One region of the Streptomyces sp. NPDC088733 genome, then DNA from elsewhere that is predicted to be linked to it. Evidence: riboswitches for the same ligand, from Rfam matches in the RefSeq annotation. Region 1 holds a riboswitch; the other holds the start of a gene.
What was found. A riboswitch is a leader RNA that binds a small molecule or an ion and turns the genes downstream of it on or off. The one in region 1 is predicted to bind cobalamin.
Positions count from the first base shown of each region.

Region 2: it holds a riboswitch for cobalamin, as region 1 does, so the genes downstream of both, ACIP64_RS12400 (cobalamin biosynthesis protein) here and ACIP64_RS01480 (ribonucleoside-diphosphate reductase subunit alpha) in region 1, are expected to answer to the same signal.

Region 1 covers NZ_JBIVLH010000001.1:328,046-334,529, forward strand. The annotation lists gene ACIP64_RS01460 (GntR family transcriptional regulator) at 197-976, shown strand; gene ACIP64_RS01465 (DUF3311 domain-containing protein) at 1,127-1,387, shown strand; gene mctP (monocarboxylate uptake permease MctP) at 1,384-3,015, shown strand; gene ACIP64_RS01475 (helix-turn-helix domain-containing protein) at 3,303-4,274, opposite strand; cobalamin riboswitch at 4,542-4,683, shown strand; gene ACIP64_RS01480 (ribonucleoside-diphosphate reductase subunit alpha) at 4,811-6,484, shown strand, end outside.
Region 2 covers NZ_JBIVLH010000005.1:351,969-358,452, reverse strand. The annotation lists gene ACIP64_RS12415 (NAD(P)/FAD-dependent oxidoreductase) at 1-1,198, shown strand, start outside; gene ACIP64_RS12410 (anion permease) at 1,312-2,517, shown strand; gene ACIP64_RS12405 (hypothetical protein) at 2,562-2,777, shown strand; cobalamin riboswitch at 2,923-3,052, shown strand; gene ACIP64_RS12400 (cobalamin biosynthesis protein) at 3,106-4,101, shown strand; gene ACIP64_RS12395 (cobyric acid synthase) at 4,098-5,609, shown strand; gene ACIP64_RS12390 (putative cobaltochelatase) at 5,659-6,484, shown strand, end outside.

The DNA.
Region 1 (6,484 bases):
GTGGTGTAGACCAGTGCCCGAAGCTTGGCCTAGACCTTTAGGGGTGTCAAGGGTGTATAAGAGCACCGGTCGCGTCCGTTACCGGACCGACATCTGGGCCCGTAACGCGATTTGGGCCCTGACCGTGCCACGATGTGAGCCGCGAATGACGGAGGAGCCGGTGACGGCAGCACGACAGCACACGGGAGCACAGGCGATGGACAGCGACGGCGAGACCGGAGCGGCGGTGACGGAGTCCGCGGAGACCGCGGCGACCGCGGCCGGACGAACCGCCCGGGTGCCCAAGTACTACGGGCTCAAGCGCCATCTGCTGGAGCTGACGCAGACGATGCCGCCCGGCTCGCCGGTGCCCCCGGAGCGCACCCTGGCGGCGGAGTTCGACACCTCCCGCACCACCGTGCGCCAGGCCCTCCAGGAGCTGGTCGTCGAAGGACGCCTGGAGCGCATCCAGGGCAAGGGCACCTTCGTCGCCAAGCCGAAGGTCTCCCAGGCGCTGCAACTCACCTCGTACACCGAGGACATGCGGGCCCAGGGCCTGGAGCCCACCTCGCAGCTGCTGGACATCGGCTACATCACCGCCGACGACCGGCTGGCCGAGCTGCTGGACATGAAGGCCGGCGGCCGCGTGCTGCGCATCGAGCGGCTGCGGCTGGCCAACGGCGAGCCGATGGCGATCGAGACCACCCATCTGTCGGCCAAGCGCTTCCCCGCGCTGCGCCGCAGCCTGGCCAAGTACACCTCGCTCTACACCGCGCTCGCCGAGGTCTACGACGTGCGGCCGGCCGAGGCCGAGGAGACCATCGAGACCTCGCTGGCCACCCCGCGCGAGGCCGGACTGCTCGGAACCGACGTGGGGCTGCCGATGCTGCTGCTGTCCCGGCACTCCATCGACACCGGCGGGCAGCCGGTGGAGTGGGTGCGCTCGGTCTACCGCGGCGACCGCTACAAGTTCGTGGCACGGCTGCGCCGGCCGTAGTCCGGTGAGGATGCCGGGAAGTTCCCGGAAGGTTCCCGTCCCTGGAGATCGTTTCCATACCGCAATGCGGACGGGTAGTGACGTGCGCCGGTGCCTGACCTAGATTTCCTGCGCATTACACAGGAGTGAGATCAGGACGGAGCCGCAGCAATGTCCGAGCAACCAACCGGAACTCCGGCCCGGCCACCGGTGGTCACCCCCACCCGTGTGATCGCCGGTGTCTGCCTCGTCATCCCGTTCGTCGCGATGCTCTGGGTCGGCTCGTACGCGACGCTGACCCCCGAGTTCATCGGCATCCCGTTCTTCTACTGGTACCAGATGCTGTGGGTGTTCCTCTCCTCGGGCCTGACGTACACCGCGTACGTCCTGGTCCGCCGTGAGGAGCGGGCACGGAAGGAGGCGTCGAAGTGAAGGACGGGGTCAACGGCGTAGCACTCGCCGTCTTCATCTTCTTCTTCGTGGCGGTCACGGTGCTCGGCTTCCTGGCCGCGCGCTGGCGCAAGGCCGAGAACTCCCTGCACCTGGACGAGTGGGGGCTCGGCGGCCGCAGCTTCGGCGGCTGGATCACCTGGTTCCTGCTGGGCGGCGACCTGTACACCGCCTACACCTTCGTCGCCGTCCCGGCGGCGGTCTACGCGGCGGGCGCGGCCGGCTTCTTCGCCGTGCCGTACACGATCCTGGTCTACCCGCTGGTCTTCACCTTCCTGCCGCGGCTGTGGTCGGTGTCCCACAAGCACGGCTACGTCACCACCTCGGACTTCGTCCGCGGCCGCTTCGGCTCCAAGGGCCTGTCCCTGGCGGTGGCCGTCACCGGCATCCTCGCCACCATGCCCTACATCGCGCTCCAGCTCGTCGGCATCCAGGCGGTGCTGGACGTGATGGGCGTCGGCGGCGGCGCCTCGTCCAACTGGTTCGTCAAGGACCTGCCGCTGCTCATCGCCTTCGGCGTGCTGGCCGCGTACACGTACTCCTCGGGCCTGCGCGCGCCCGCGCTGATCGCGTTCGTCAAGGACACCCTGATCTACATCGTCATCGCCGTGGCGATCATCTACATACCGATCAGACTCGGCGGCTTCGACCACATCTTCGCCAAGGCGGGCGAGGCCTACTCGCAGGTGAGCCCGGCCACCGGCAAGCCCCGCGGGGCGCTGGCGCCCGGCGACACGGCGCAGTGGGCGTACGGGACGCTGGCGCTGGGCTCGGCCCTCGCGCTGTTCATGTACCCGCACTCGGTCACCGCGGTGCTCTCCAGCCGCAGCCGCGACGTCATCCGCCGCAACACCACCGTGCTGCCGCTGTACTCGCTGATGCTCGGCCTGCTGGCGATGCTCGGCTTCATGGCGCTGGCCAGCGGGGTCGGGGCCGGGATCACGGGCTACAACGGGCAGCTGGCGATCCCCCAGCTGTTCGAGAACATGTTCCCGTCCTGGTTCGCGGGCGTGGCCTTCGCCGCGATCGGCATCGGCGCCCTGGTGCCCGCCGCGATCATGTCGATCGCCGCGGCGAACCTGTTCACCCGCAACATCTACAAGGACTTCATCAAGCCCGACGCCACCCCGGCGCAGGAGACCCAGGTCTCCAAGATCGTCTCACTGCTGGTCAAGGTCGGCGCGCTGGTCTTCGTCCTCACCATGGACAAGACGGTCGCCATCAACTTCCAGCTGCTGGGCGGCATCTGGATCCTGCAGACCTTCCCGGCCCTGGTCGGCGGGCTGTTCACCCGCTGGTTCCACCGCTGGGCGCTGCTGGCCGGCTGGGCGGTCGGCATGGTCTACGGCACCTGGGTCGCCTACGGCGTCGCGAGCCCCGCCCAGAAGCACTTCGGCGGCTCCTCCGACACCATCCCGGTCATCGGGCAGATCGGCTACATCGGCCTGACCGCCTTCGTGCTCAACGTGGTGGTCAGCGTCGTCCTCACCCTCGTCCTCCGGGCCGTCAAGGCACCTGAGGGCGTGGACGAGACGGCGCAGCAGGACTACTCCGCCGACGCCGGCGACCCCGACGTCCAGCGGGAACTGCCGGTGGTCGCCGGCCACTGACGGCCGCCTCCGGCCACGGTCGCGGGCCGCCGCCCTGGGACGGGGCGGCGGCCCGTCGTCACGCGGTACGCGCCCGCTCGGGCCGCCGGAAGGCACGGCGGCAGGCCTGCGAGGAGCGCGACCGCGCCTCGGTGGCCGCCCGCCGGTGGGGCGTCGTCCTCACCCTGGTCCTATGGACCCTCAAGGCGCCCGAGGACGTGGACGAGACGGCCCGGCGGGACCACACCGCCGACGCCGGCGACCCCGGCGGTGGCCGCCCGCCCAGGGACAGGGCGACGGCCCCGTCGTCACGCGGTACGCGCCCGCTCGGGCCGCCGGAAGGCACGGCGGTAGGCCTGCGGGGTGGTCCCCACCCAGCGCGCGAAGTGGTGGCGCAGCGTCGCCGCGTTGCCGAAGCCGGCGCGGAGCGCGACCGCGTCCACCGTCGCGTCGGTGGCCTCCAGCAACTCCCGGGCCAGCAGCACCCGCTGACCCAGCAGCCAGCGGTAGGGCGTCGTCCCGGTCTCCTGCTGGAAGCGGCGGGCGAAGGTGCGCGGCGACATGTGGGCGCGGGCCGCGAGCTCGTCCACGCTCACCTCGCGGTCCAGGTGGCGTTCCATCCAGCCGAGTACCTCGCCCACGGTGTCGCATTGGGTGCGCGGCAACGGCCGCTCGATGTACTGCGCCTGGCCGCCCTCGCGGTGCGGCGGCACCACCATGCGCCGCGCTATCGCGTTGGCCACGTCGCTGCCCTGCTCCTTGCGGACCAGGTGCAGGCAGGCGTCGATCCCGGCGGCGGTGCCGGCCGAGGTGATCACCGGGTCCTCGTCCACGTAGAGCACGTCGGGCTCCACGCGGGCCCGCGGGTAACGGGCCGCCAGTTCCTCCGCGTGCCGCCAGTGCGCCGCGCAGCGGCGGCCGTCCAGCAGGCCCGCGGCCGCCAGCACGAAGACGCCCGAGCACACACTGAGCACGCGCGCACCGCGCTCCACCGTGCGGTTCAGCGCCCGCAGCAGCTCCGGCGGGTACTCCCGGCGCACATAGGAGTCGCCGGCCGGCACGGCCACGAGGTCGGCCTCCTCCAGCCGTTCCAGCCCGTGCGAGGTGCCGATGGTGAACCCGCCCGGGGAGGTCAGCGTGGGGCCCTCCGCGGAGGCCACGGCGAAGTCGTACGCCGGCAGCCCGTCGGCCGATCTGTCGAGCCCGAACACCTCGCAGACCACGCCCAGTTCGAAGGGATGGACGCCGTCGAGCAGCACCACGGCCACGTTCTGCAGCATGCGCCCAGCATGGCAGAGGCACGGCAGAGGCGTGGCAGGATTTCGAGGGAGTACGTCAGTCCTGCCACTCCCGGCGGGGGCCGGCGAGGAGCACAGTCGAGGGCATGGAAACGCTTCTCGCCACCGCCACCGCACTGGTCTTCTTCCTCCTCCTGGCGCTCGCCGCCCTGACCGGACACGTCCACGACTCCCGGGACGGCCACGACTGGCACGCGTGAACCGGGCAATCCGTGACCGCTCCGACACAACATCTGGTGGCGCCATGGGCAGGCGCCACTAGATGTATGCTCGACTCCGCTGTCGCCGCAGGGGAAGCCGGTGGGAATCCGGGACTGCCCCGCAACGGTGTGCGGGCGCCTCGGAGGCATGCCCGCGAGTCCGAGTACCTGCCGACGGCACCGTCCGGCGCGCCGTCCGGACGGTGAAGTGTCCGGGCCTCGCGGGTTGGGCCGGCGGACGCGCCGCGGGCATGCCCTGCCCTGCGTGCGCCCCGTCCCTCCCTCCCGCGTCGTCGCCGTTCGAGGGAGAGAGCACACGTGACCATCGCGCCCGCAGCACCCGCCACCGCATCGGACCCCGCCTCACCGGGAACCGAGTTGCTGAGCTCCTTGACGGAGCTGACCGCAGACCTCCCCGACACCGACCCCGGCCGGGTCGCCGCCGCCGCGCTGCGCGGCCGCAGCGCCGCGGCGGACGAGGCGGAACTGCGGGCGCTGGCCACCGAGGCCGCCGCCGGACTGATCTCGGAGGACCCCCAGTACTCCCGCCTCGCCGCCCGGCTGCTGACGGTCGCCGTCGCCGAGGAGGCGGCCGGCCAGGGAGCCGTGTCCTTCTCCGCGTCCATCGCCGTCGGCCACCGCGAGGGCCTGATCGCCGACGGCACCGCCGAGTTCGTGGCCACCCACGCCGCCCGACTGGACGGCCTGGTCGACGCCGCCCTCGCCGGCCGCGCCGACGACCGCTTCGGCTACTTCGGCCTGCGCACCCTGCACAGCCGCTACCTGCTGCGCCACCCGATCACCCGTCAGGTCATCGAGACCCCGCAGCACTTCATGCTCCGCGTGGCCTGCGGACTCGCCGAGGACCACACCACCCGCGCCCTCGACGAGGTCGCCGCGCTCTACGGCCTGATGAGCCGGCTGGACTACCTGCCCAGCTCCCCCACGCTCTTCAACTCCGGCACCCGGCACCCGCAGATGTCCTCCTGCTACCTGCTGGACTCCCCGCTGGACGAGCTGGACTCCCTCTACGACCGCTACCACCAGGTCGCCCGGCTGTCGAAGCACGCCGGCGGCATCGGCCTGTCGTACTCCCGTATCCGCTCCCGCGGTTCGCTGATCCGCGGCACCAACGGCCACTCCAACGGCATCGTCCCGTTCCTGCGCACCCTCGACGCCTCCGTCGCCGCCGTCAACCAGGGCGGCCGCCGCAAGGGCGCGGCCTGCGTCTACCTGGAGACCTGGCACGCGGACATCGAGGAGTTCCTGGAACTGCGCGACAACACCGGTGAGGAGGCGCGCCGCACCCACAACCTCAACCTGGCGCACTGGATCCCGGACGAGTTCATGCGCCGCGTCGACGCCGACGGCGACTGGTCGCTGTTCTCCCCCTCCGACACGCCCGAACTGGTCGACCTGTGGGGCGAGGAGTTCGACACCGCCTACCGCAAGGCCGAGGCGGCCGGCCTGGCCCGCAAGACCCTCCCGGCCCGCGAGCTGTACGGCCGCATGATGCGCACCCTCGCGCAGACCGGCAACGGCTGGATGACCTTCAAGGACGCCTCCAACCGCACCGCCAACCAGACCGCCGAGCCCGGCCGGGTCATCCACTCCTCCAACCTCTGCACGGAGATCCTGGAGGTCACGAACGACGGCGAGACCGCGGTCTGCAACCTCGGTTCGGTCAACCTCGGCGCGTTCGTCGGTGAGGACGGCTCGCTCGACTGGGAACGGCTGGACGCCACCGTCCGCACCGCCGTGACCTTCCTCGACCGCGTCGTGGACATCAACTTCTACCCGACCCGCGAGGCGGCCGCCTCCAACGAGCGCTGGCGCCCGGTGGGCCTGGGCGTGATGGGCCTGCAGGACGTCTTCTTCAAGCTGCGGCTGGCCTTCGACTCCGCCGAGGCCAAGGCGCTGTCCACCCGGATCGCCGAGCGCATCATGCTCGCCGCGTACGAGGCCTCCTGCGACCTCGCCGAGCGCCACGGC
Region 2 (6,484 bases), on a different contig from region 1:
CGGCTACGGCGCCTCCGGCCGCAACGGCGGCTGGCTCTACAACGGCATCGCCGGCCGCGACCGCTACGCCGCCCTGCACGGACGGGACTCCGCGATCGCGCTGCAGCGGGCGATGAACGAGACCGTGGACGAGGTGATCCGGGTCGCGGCGGAGGAGGGCATCGACGCCGACATCCACAAGGGCGGCGTCCTGGAGGTCGCCCACTCCCCCGCCCAACTCGCCCGCCTGCACGCCTTCCACGAGGCGGAGGTGGCCTTCGGGGAGAAGGACCGGCTGCTGCTGGGCGCCGCCGAGTCCGCCCGGCGGGTGCGGGTCGCGGGCACGGCGGGCGGCACATGGACGCCGCACGGCGCCCGCGTCCATCCGGCGAAGCTGGTGCAGGGCCTGGCGCGGGCGGTGGAGGCGCTCGGCGTGGTGATCCACGAGTCGACGCCGGTGACGGAGATCAGGCCCAAGCACGCGCTGACACCGTACGGGAGCGTGCGCGCCCCCTATGTGCTGCGCTGCACGGAGGGTTTCACGGCGGCGATCAAGGGCCACAAGCGGTCCTGGCTGCCGATGAACTCCTCGATGGTCGTGACCGAGCCGCTGCCCGCCGAGGTGTGGGACACCATCGGCTGGGAGGGCCGCGAGACGCTGGGCGACATGGCGCACGCCTACATGTACGCGCAGCGCACGGCGGACGACCGGATCGCCCTCGGCGGACGGGGCGTGCCGTACCGCTTCGGCTCGCGCACCGACAACGACGGGCGCACCCGGCCGGAGACGGTCGAGGCGCTGCGCGAGATCCTGGTGCGCTTCTTCCCGGCCGCGGGTCGCGCCGCGATCGACCACGCGTGGTCGGGCGTGCTGGGCGTGCCGCGCGACTGGTGCGCGACGGTGGAACTGGACCGTTCGACGGGGCTCGGCTGGGCGGGCGGCTACGTCGGCAGCGGCGTGGCCACGGCGAACCTGGCGGCGCGCACCCTGCGGGACCTGGTGCAGCTCGACTCCGGGCAGGGGCACGGCACCGAGCTGACGGGCCTGCCGTGGGTGCACCACCGCGTCCGCCGCTGGGAACCCGAACCGCTGCGCTGGATCGGCGTGCACGGCCTGTACGCGGCGTACCGCGCCGCCGACCGCCGCGAGCAGTCCGGCCGCAGCGCCGGGACGGACGCACTGGCCCGGGCGGCCGACCGGATCTCCGGGCGCCACTAACGGCCCGCCCCCCGAAGAGCAGCACCCCCAGGATTCCCATCGTTAACTTTCCGTTCACCCAGACTCCGTACGGTCGCCACCGCCACTGACGGATCAAACGAATGTCTGGGTACATGGAACACATCACGCTCCTGATCGGAATCGTGATTATCACCGCACTCGCGTTCGACTTCACGAACGGTTTCCACGACACCGCCAACGCGATGGCCACCACCATCTCCACTGGCGCACTGGGCCCCCGGACAGCGGTGGCGATGTCCGCGGTGCTGAACCTGGTCGGGGCGTTCCTGTCGGTGGAGGTCGCCAGGACGATCTCCGGCGGGATCCTCGACGAGACCGCGGGGATCCGGCCCGAGGTCATCTTCGCCGGGCTGGTCGGCGCGATCGTCTGGAATCTGCTGACCTGGCTGGCGGGGCTCCCCTCCAGTTCGTCGCACGCCCTGTTCGGCGGTCTGATCGGCGCCTCGGTCGCCTCCGCCGGGTTCGGGGCTGTCAACGGCGACGCGGTCGTGATGAAGGTGCTCGTCCCGGCCGTCTGCGCGCCGGTCGTCGCCGGGGTCGCCGCGCTGCTGGCGACCCGCCTGACCTACCGCATCAGCCGCGGCAGCGACCCGGCCGCGACCGCCAGGGGCTACCGGGCGGGCCAGATCGCCTCGGCGGGCCTGGTCTCCCTCGCGCACGGCACGAACGACGCCCAGAAGACCATGGGCGTCATCACGCTCGCCCTCGTCACCGGCAACGTCGTCGCCCCCGACTCCGACCCGCCGCTGTGGGTCATCGGCTCGGCGGGCCTGGCCATCGCGCTCGGCACGTTCATCGGCGGCTGGCGGATCATCCGCACCATGGGCAAGGGCATCACCGACATCCAGCCGCCGCAGGGCTTCGCCGCCCAGACCGGCGCCGCGGCGGTCATCCTGGCCTCCTCGCACCTCGGCTTCTCCCTGTCCACCACCCAGGTCTGCTCCGGTTCCGTCCTGGGCGCCGGGGTGGGCCGCAAGGGCGGTGTCGTCCGCTGGAGCACCGCGGGCCGCATGGCCGCCGCCTGGGTGCTGACCCTGCCGGCCGCCGGCCTGGTCGCGGCGGGCGCCGCGCTCGTGGCCGACCAGGGCGACGCGGGCGTCACCGCCGTCGCCGTGCTGGCGCTCGCCGTGTGCGCCGCGATCCGGGTGGCCGCCCGCCGCAGGCCGGTCGACCACACCAACGTCAACGCCGACGCCGGCACCGCGGAGCCGGGCATCGTCACCGCGGCCGTCGCCGCCGTGGCGCCACCGCCCGCGGGTCCCGCGGCCGGCACCGGCCACACCAAGGCCACCGTCTGACGGCGGGCCCGCAGCCCCCACCCGTCCCGGAAGGACACAGCAGCATGCACATCGACTGGGCTGCCCTCGGCTCCGTCTTCGGCGTCAGCCTCGCCGTCACCGTCGGCCTCGTCGGCGTCTTCACCCTCGGCATCGTCGGCCTGTCCCGGCCGGCCGGAGTCCGGGGCGGTCAGGGCGCCCTGGCGCGCGCGGGCGCGTACGCGTGCTTCGCGCTGTGCGCGGCGGCCGTGGCGTACGGGATCTTCCTGATCGTCGCCTGATACGCCGCCACGCGGTGTGAACTCGGCCTCAGCTCCCGGCCTTTCCGGCCGTGAGCTGGGGTTTCCGCGTTTCCGGGCCGCTACGGGGTGAGTTGACGGGCCGGATCGGCGCGTGGTGGTATCGGAACCGCCACACGGCGGCAGGAGAGGAAGTCCGGTGCGAATCCGGCGCGGTCCCGCCACTGTCACCGGGGAGCGCGCCTCCACCAGCGGCCACGGCCCGTACCACGGGCTGGAAGGCCGGGGGTGCCGCCGATCCGGGAGCCAGGAGACTCTCACCGCCGGTCACGTCGAGCCAGGGCGCGGACCCTGAGTGAGGACACCAGCGATGGACGGCTGCCGCCGTACACCCGACGCCGGCTCTGCCGCGCCGTCGGTCTTCGCCGCCGGGGCGGCTCTCGGCTGGCTTGCCGACCTCGCCCTCGCCGACCCGCGCCGCGGGCATCCCGTCGCGGCCTTCGGGCGCGTGGCGGGCGCACTGGAACGCGCGTTGTGGCAGGACCACCGCGGACGGGGCGCGCTCTACACCGTGTTGTGCGCCGGGGGCGCTGCCGCGGCCGCCGCGGGGACCGCACGCGCCGTACGCCGCTCCCCCGCCGCGTCCGTGGCCCTGACCGCCGCCGCGACGTGGGCGGTGCTCGGCGGTACGTCGCTGGGGCGTGAGGCACGGACGATCGGCGCCGCCCTCGCCGCCGGGGACACCGCGGCGGCGCGGGCCCGGCTGCCCCACCTGTGCGGGCGGGACCCGCAGGCGCTGGACGAGCGGCAGATGGCCCGGGCCGTCGTCGAGTCGGTCGCGGAGAACACCTCGGACGCCGTCGTGGGCGCCCTGGTGTGGGGCGCGTTGGGCGGCGTGCCGGGGCTCGTGGGCTTCCGCGCGGTCAACACCCTCGACGCCATGGTCGGCCACAGGTCGCCGCGGTTCCGCCGGTTCGGCTGGGCGTCGGCCCGCCTCGACGACGTCGCCGGCTTCCCCGGTGCCCGGCTGACCGCCGCGCTCGCCGTCCTGGCGGGCCCCGACCGGCGCGGCGCGTGGCGGGTCTGGCAGGCGGACGGCGGACGGCACCCCAGCCCGAACGCCGGACCCGTGGAGGCCTCGTTCGCGGGGGCGTTGGGCGTACGGCTCGGGGGGACGCTGGCGTACGGGGGCCGGGTCGAGCACCGGCCCGTGCTCGGCGCCGGCAACCGGGCGGTGGAGGTGGCGGACATCGAGCGGGCGGTGCGGTTGTCGCGGCGGGTGGGCGCGCTGGCCCTGCTGGCCACGGCCGGCGGCCGGCTGGCCTGGCACCGGTTCGCCCGCGGGGGACGGAGGGGGAACGCATGAACGGCGGCGCGCTGCTGGTCGCGGGCACCACCTCGGACGCGGGCAAGAGCGTCGTGACGGCCGGCATCTGCCGCTGGCTGGCCCGCCGGGGCGTGTCCGTGGCCCCGTTCAAGGCGCAGAACATGTCGCTGAACTCGTACGTGACGCGCGAGGGCGCCGAGATCGGCCGCGCGCAGGCCATGCAGGCGCAGGCCGCGCGGGTGGAGCCGTCCGCGCTGATGAACCCCGTGCTGCTCAAACCGGGCGGCGACCGCACGAGCCAGGTCGTGCTGATGGGCCGCCCGGTGGGCGAGATGAGCGCGCGCGGCTACCACAACGGCAGCCGCGCCGAACTGCTGGAGACCGTCACCGGCTGCCTGGAGGAGTTGCGCTCCCGCCACGACGCCGTCATCTGCGAGGGCGCGGGCAGCCCCGCCGAGATCAACCTGCGGCACGGCGACATCGTCAACATGGGCCTGGCCAGGGCGGCACGGCTGCCGGTGGTCGTCGTCGGCGACATCGACCGCGGCGGGGTCCTCGCGTCCTTCTTCGGCACGACCGCGCTGCTGAGCCCCGAGGACCAGGAGCTGGTCTGCGGCTACCTCGTCAACAAGTTCCGCGGCGACGTCTCGCTGCTGGAACCCGGGCTGGAGATGCTGCGCGGGCTGACCGGACGCCGCTTCTACGGTGTTCTGCCGTACCGGCACGGCCTGGGGATCGACGAGGAGGACGGACTGCGGGTGTCGCTGCGCGGCACCGTGCGGGAGTCGGACTCGGCGCCGCCGCACGGCGAGGACGTGCTGCGGGTCGCCGTCGCCGCGGTCCCCCTGATGTCCAACTTCACCGACGTCGACGCCCTGGCGGCCGAACCCGGCGTCGTCGTGCGCTTCGTCGACCGGCCCGAGGAACTCGCGGACGCCGACCTGGTCGTCCTGCCCGGCACCCGGGGAACGGTCAAGGCGCTGGAGTGGCTGCGCCGGCGCGGGCTGGCCGACGCGGTCGTGCGGCGCGCGGCGGAGGGCCGCCCGGTCCTCGGGATCTGCGGCGGCTTCCAGATGCTGGCCGAGACGATCGACGACCCCGTCGAGTCGCGGGCCGGTCTCGTGCCGGGGCTCGGCCTGCTGCCGGTACGGGTGCGCTTCGCGCCCGGCAAGACCCTGGCCCGGCCGTCCGGCACGGCCTGGGGGGAGGCCGTCGAGGGGTACGAGATCCACCACGGCGTCGCCGACGTCCGCGGCGGCGACGAACCGTTCCTCGACGGCTGCCGCACCGGCGCCGTCTGGGGCACCCACTGGCACGGCTCCCTGGAGAGCGACGGCTTCCGCCGCGCCTTCCTGCGCCGTGTCGCCGAGGCCGCGGGCCGCCGCTTCGTCCCGGCGCCGGACACGGCGTTCGCGGCGCTGCGCGAGGAGCAGCTCGACCGGCTCGGCGACCTGATCGAGGAGCACGCGGACACCGACGCCCTGCTCCGCCTCATCGACTCCGGGCCCCCGCCCGGTCTCCCCTTCGTCCCCCCGGGTGCGCCGTGACGTCCGTACCCGCTCCGTACCCGGTCCGTGCCAACGAGGAGGCAGCCGCGTGAGCACCCCCTACCCCTTCACCGCGATCGTCGGGATGGAGGACCTGCGGCTGGCGCTGCTGCTGAACGCGGTGAGCCCGGCCGTGGGCGGCGTGCTGGTGCGCGGCGAGAAGGGCACCGCGAAGTCCACGGCCGTGCGGGCGCTGGCGGCGCTCATGCCGCGGGTGGACGTGGTCGCGGGCTGCCGCTTCAGCTGCGATCCGGCGGCGCCGGACCCCGCGTGCCCCGACGGACCGCACCCGCCGGGGGCGGAGCCTGCGTCGCGGCCGGCGCGGATGGTGGAGCTGCCGGTGGGCGCGTCCGAGGACCGCCTGGTCGGGGCGCTGGACATCGAACGGGCCCTGGCCGAGGGCGTGAAGGCCTTCGAGCCGGGTCTGCTGGCCGACGCGCACCGCGGGGTGCTGTACGTGGACGAGGTGAACCTCCTCCACGACCACCTGGTCGACCTGCTGCTGGACGCCGCCGCGATGGGCGCGTCCTACGTCGAGCGGGAGGGCGTCTCGGTGCGCCACGCCGCGCGGTTCCTGCTCGTGGGCACGATGAACCCCGAGGAGGGCGAACTGCGACCGCAGTTGCTGGACCGCTTCGGGCTGACCGTGGAGGTCCGGGCGTCGCGGGAGACCGACGAGCGGGTGGAGGTCGTACGGCGCAGGCTGGCGTACGACGAGGACCCGGCGGCGTTCGCCGCCAAGTGGGAGGCCGAGGAGGGCGCGCTGCGGGCGCGGATCGCCGCGGCACGGGAACTGCTGCCCTCGGTCCGCCTCGGGGACGGCTCGCTGCGCCAGATAGCCGCGACGTGCGCCGCCTTCGAAGTGGACGGCATGC